2 linked regions of the Oceanicoccus sp. KOV_DT_Chl genome follow. The protein of the gene in region 2 interacts with the protein of the main gene of each other region in a pairwise test. Links are inferred from orthologs where the notes say so. Each region holds a gene or a part of one and is shown on either strand. Other genes may lie near its edges.

Region 1 (2,806 bases), on a different replicon or contig from region 2:
TGTCTGGCAGCTACATTTGCCAATTTAGCTAAAGCATCGGCAACTTGCTGGGTATTCAAAGCGGTTTTTTCTACCCACAGAAAAACATGTTCACCTTCACCTTCAGGCTCAAATCCCAAAATTTCTTCTACCCGAAAGTCTGCCGGCTGCTGACGAATAATCGCCATTAGCTCCGGCCGTCCATTGGCATAGGCCAGCGGCGTCAGAGATAAGTGTTCCGCAGGATAATTTAGCTCAGTCACAAATTTTTAGCTTCTAATAACACCACCGCATAAACTGCAATGCCTTCCTTACGACCAGCAAAGCCCATGTATTCAGTAGTGGTCGCTTTCACATTCACCTGCTCAATATCAACAGCTAAATCTGCCGCTATATTAGTCCGCATTGCAACTATATGCGGCGCCATTTTCGGGGCTTGGGCAACAATAGTGATATCAGTATTACCCAAACAATAACCTTTTTCCTGCACTAATCGATAAACATGTTGTAGTAGTTCACGACTATTGGCCCCTGCATAGGTCGGATCAGTATCAGGGAAATGCTGACCAATATCCCCCAAAGCACATGCACCAAGTAAGGCATCAGCCAGAGCATGTAATGCCACATCGCCGTCCGAGTGCGCCACCAATCCCTGTGCATAGGGAATCGCCACGCCGGCCATCATGACATGATCGCCTTCACCGAAACGATGAACATCGTATCCATGCCCGATCCGTAAACTCATACTATTGCCCCCCGCTGTAAATAAAATTCCGCCAAAGCTAAATCGTTAGGGCGGGTAATTTTGGGATTGGGATAAAGTGCTTCTACAACTTTGCCACTTAGGCCGGCCATTTCAATTGCCGAAGCCTCATCGGTTATTAACAAACCTTGCTGCACAGCATCGACCAAAGCATCTAATAGTAATTGATAGCGGAACATCTGTGGTGTTTGTGCCTGCCAAATTGCCTGCCTATCAATAGTATGGCTTACCTCAGCCTGCCCATTCACTTTTTTTAGTGTGTCACTAGCTGGCACCGCAAGGATACCACCCACAGGATCTTCACTTAAATGATCAATAAGACGAGAAATATCTGTAACTGAGAGACAAGGACGAGCAACATCATGAACTAACACCCAATCCTGCGCCGAACAAACCTGTGCTAAACTTTGCAGCCCACTAAGTACTGAATCGCTCCGTTCAGCTCCACCAACAACAACACTAATACGAGGATGTTTTAAAATTTCGAGAGTTGGCCAAAGTGTGTCTTGAGCAGCAACCGCCACCACAATTTGCCGCAAGCGCGGCTCCGCCAGCAAGCGACTTAAGGTATGTTCAATGACTAATTTATCTAACAGTGGCAAATATTGTTTCGGCTGATCAGTACCCATTCGACGACCGACACCCGCAGCTGGCACCACCGCATAAAAAACATTGCTGGTTGATTTTACGGTCACTGGATAGATTTCTCTTTATCAATGATCAAGTAAAAAGTTTCGTCTTTTTTGATCAAACCCAGATCGGCCCTAGCCCGCTCTTCGACGCTATCCATACCGCTCTTTAAGTCGCGCACTTCGTTTTCCAGCACCAGGTTGCGATCACGTAACCGTTGATTTATGAGTGTTTGCTGCTCGATCTCACGCTCTAGTGAGGCGATCTGCTCCCAACTACCCTGCCCAAACCACAGCCGAAACTGTAGTCCGAATAAAAGCAGCAGTAAGACAAGTAAGATCCAGCGCATACAACCAGTAAGACAATATTTTTAACAAGACCAGCAAACTAGCATATTTAGCTGTACGGATAAACGAAAAAGGAGCGGACTAGCCACTCCTTTTAAGATAATAATAATTAGAGCTTACGCTTTAAATTCTGCGCGCCCTCGGTAGGGGGCCGCTGCTCCCAACTCCGCTTCAATTCTTAGTAAACGGTTATATTTTGCCACCCGATCAGAACGACACAGCGAACCCGTTTTAATTTGACCCGCTGCAGTAGCCACTGCCAGGTCAGCAATTGTAGTATCCTCTGTTTCACCAGAACGATGAGAAATAACTGCTGTATAGCCTGCATCCTTGGCCATTTTGATGGCATCCAGTGTCTCAGTCAGCGAACCGATTTGATTGAACTTGATCAGGATAGAGTTTGCGATGCTTTTATCGATCCCCTCTTTCAGGATTTTGGTATTGGTAACAAACAAATCATCACCGACCAATTGTATTTTATGTCCCAGTTTTTCAGTTTGATATTTCCAACCATCCCAATCCGACTCATCCAGACCGTCTTCAATAGAAATAATTGGATACTGCTCGCATAATTCGGCCAGATAGTCACTGAAACCTTCCGAAGTGAATACCTGCCCCTCACCAGCTAAATCATACTTACCGTCCTTATAGAATTCAGAGGCCGCACAATCCAGTGCTAAAGTAATATCATCACCCAGTGTATATCCCGCATCCGCCACAGCTACTTTGATCACAGCCAAGGCATCGGCATTAGATGTCAGGTTAGGCGCGAAACCACCTTCATCACCGACTGCCGTATTCAAACCTTTATCCTTTAAGACTTTTTTTAGGGCATGGAAAATTTCAGCCCCCATACGCAACGCCTCAGTAAAGGACTTGGCCCCTACCGGCTGCACCATAAATTCCTGAATATCAACATTGTTATCCGCGTGCTCACCACCATTGATGATATTCATCATCGGTACTGGCATGCTGTACTGACCGGGAGTGCCATTCAAATCGGCAATATGTTGATACAAAGGAATACCTTTTTCCACAGCAACTGCCTTAGCCGCAGCCAAAGACACCGCCAATATCGCATTAGCAC
Region 2 (2,755 bases):
ATGATGATGGCGTGGACGAGCCAGAAGAAGTGAGTAACTTCAATGTGTAACGTCGGTGTCGGGGAGTGACGGCTGCACACGAGACTGTGTTGCTGGAACAGGCTGTTGCGGAACTGGTCACTGATGGTAGCGGTACTTATATAGACGGTACTTTTGGGCGGGGCGGGCATAGTCGTTTGGTTTTGTCGCGGTTGGCTGCAGATGGCTGTCTTATTGGTATTGATAAGGACCCGCAAGCGATAGCAGAGGGTCGGCAATTGGCAGCTAAGGATCAGCGCTTTGCTATTGCGCAGGGCTCGTTTGCTGATATTAAGCAGATCGTTGCTGCGCAGCAGGCTGGTTCGGTTAATGGTGTGTTGCTGGATTTGGGGTGTCATCGCCGCAGTTGGATCAAGCTGAGCGCGGATTCAGTTTTATGCGTGATGGGCCGTTGGATATGCGGATGAATCCGCAAGTGGGAATGAGTGCGGCGCAGTGGCTGGCCGTGGCGAAAGAGGCGGAAATCGCCAGTGTATTAAAAGAGTTTGGTGAAGAGCGATATGCCAAACGTTTGGCTAGAGCGGTGGTGGAAGAGCGGCTAAAAAAACCGATAGTAACCACTTTGCATTTGGCAGAATTATTAAAAGACGCGCATCCAGCGTGGGAAAAAGGTAAGCATCCGGCGACCAAGTCGTTTCAAGCCATCCGAATTTATATCAACAATGAATTGGGTGACTTGCAGCAATTTTTAGATCAGTTGCTGGATGTTTTGGTGGTGGGTGGTCGGCTTGTGGTGATTAGTTTCCACTCGCTGGAGGATCGCATGGTTAAGCGATTTATTAAGCGGCATGTTAGGGGTGATGATTTGCCAGCCAATGTACCGGTGACAGCTGCTCAGCTTAATCGTCGATTAAAACATATTGGTAAAGCGATAAAAGCTGATGCCTTGGAAATTGATACCAATGTACGTTCGCGTAGCGCGATTATGCGAGTAGCTGAAAAGATCGCCTAAGTGGTTGTGTTAGATGATCGGTCGTAAATATAGTTGTTTTTGGGGTAGTGCCCAGAAGGGTGCTAAGAATCGTAAGGCTAAAAAAATAATGAAAGAGCCGCGATGAAAAGTAAAAACAAAAGCAGTGTTTCAGTGACTGCTGGTGGCGGTGATGAGCAAGTTCGATTGTTGGTAGTGAATTTATTGCTCTTAGTGCTGGTGGTGTGCTCGGCGACGGCTGTGATTTATAGCTCTTGGAAAAGTCGTCAACTATTTAGTGATTTACAGATGCAAAGCAGAGAAGCGGTGCGGCTGGAAGAAGACTGGGGACGGTTATTATTGGAACAGAGTACCTGGGCCTCCCATGTGCGTATCGAGCGCCTGGCGAAGACCAAATTAAATATGGTGGTACCTGATCCGGCAACAATCGTGATTGTAAAACAATGATCGGCAATGAGTGCGATGACTAAATTGTCACGACAAGCAGTACCTGCATGGCGGTTTTCGCTAATAGTGCTTTTGTTAGCAGGCTTGGTGTCGCTATTAATTTGGCGGGTGCTGTCGTTGCAGGTATTAGATACCGAGCGTGGTCATGGCTTTTTGCAGGGTCAGGGTGATGCTCGCAGTGTGCGTACTGAGCATATTCCAGCGTATCGCGGCGTCATTTCGGATCGTAATGGCGAGCCGTTGGCGGTTAGTACGCCGGTAGCTTCGGTTTGGCTTAACCCGCAACATATTGTTACCGATGAGAAGCAGTGGCCTGCTTTGGCAAAATTACTCGATTTAAATTTAAAGCAGTTAACAAAAAAAATTGATGCTAATCGTCAGCGCCATTTTGTTTATTTGAAGCGCCATATCTCTCCAAAACAGGCTGAAAGCGTAAAAGCTTTAGGGATACGCGGCATTAACATTCAGCGTGAGTACAAGCGCTATTACCCCGCCGGGGAAGTGGCGGCACATATTGTCGGTTTCACTAATATTGATGATCGCGGTCAAGAAGGTATCGAGTTGGCTTTTGATTCCTGGTTGCAAGGTCAGCCTGGGAGTAAGCGGGTACTAAAAGATTTGCGCGGCAATGTTTTTCGCGATATCGAACAGGGGCAGCAAGCACGCTCTGGTAAGGACATTACGCTGAGCATCGATATGCGCTTGCAGTACATGGCTTACCGGGAATTAAAGGCAGCGATGACGCGGGTCGATGCCAAGTCCGGCTCAGTAGTTATGTTAGATGGGTTGACCGGCGAAGTATTGGCGATGGTCAATCAGCCTTCTTTTAATCCTAATAATCGCAGCGAACTTAAGCCATCGAGTTTGCGTAATCGCGCGATGACAGATGTATTTGAGCCGGGCTCTACAGTTAAGCCGTTAACGGTAGTCGCGGCGTTGGAGTCTGGGCGTTATAAGCCAACTACGATCGTTGATACCAATCCTGGTTATCTTCGGGTTGGTAGTAAAACACTGCTGGATCCAGTGAACTACGGAAAATTAAATGTCACCGGCATTCTTACAAAGTCCAGTCAGGTGGGGACTAGTAAGCTTGCTTTGGATCTCGACGAGCAAATGGTGTGGCAGGTATTTAGTCGCTTTGGTTTGGGTATCAGTACGGGTAGTGGTTTCCCGGGCGAAAGTGCCGGTATGTTACCTGGTCGTCCAAATTGGCGGCCAATAGAGCGAGTTAATTTTGCTTTCGGTTATGGACTGGCTGTAACGCCTTTGCAGTTGGCGCAGGCGTATTCTGTTTTTGCTAGTGGTGGCCTATTGCGGCCTGCAACATTAATGCGGCGA

Evidence for each region. The genes of interacting proteins can lie anywhere in the genome.
Region 1: the proteins of ftsL (region 2) and ftsB interact in binary tests that used the Escherichia coli proteins (3 or more experiments, as listed by UniProt). The link is inferred for Oceanicoccus sp. KOV_DT_Chl from one-to-one orthologs.

What each region holds. Positions count from the first base shown.
Region 1 is NZ_FQLF01000002.1:385,831-388,636, forward strand. The notes cover bases 78-2,806. They hold ftsB (cell division protein FtsB), read right to left. Parts: upstream 1,722-2,806; coding sequence 1,434-1,721; downstream 78-1,433. Other genes in these bases: truD (tRNA pseudouridine(13) synthase TruD), read right to left, coding at 78-242; ispF (2-C-methyl-D-erythritol 2,4-cyclodiphosphate synthase), read right to left, coding at 239-724; ispD (2-C-methyl-D-erythritol 4-phosphate cytidylyltransferase), read right to left, coding at 721-1,437; eno (phosphopyruvate hydratase), read right to left, coding at 1,836-2,806. Outside these bases: more of truD, read right to left, coding at 1-77. UniProt on the Escherichia coli protein: Essential cell division protein. May link together the upstream cell division proteins, which are predominantly cytoplasmic, with the downstream cell division proteins, which are predominantly periplasmic.
Region 2 is NZ_FQLF01000005.1:656,366-659,120, reverse strand. What follows is about bases 78-2,755. They hold ftsL (cell division protein FtsL), read left to right. Parts: upstream 78-1,093; coding sequence 1,094-1,417; downstream 1,418-2,755. Other genes in these bases: UNITIG_RS20400 (penicillin-binding protein 2), read left to right, coding at 1,433-2,755. Also shown: division/cell wall cluster transcriptional repressor MraZ, read left to right, coding at 1-50. UniProt on the Escherichia coli protein: Essential cell division protein. May link together the upstream cell division proteins, which are predominantly cytoplasmic, with the downstream cell division proteins, which are predominantly periplasmic.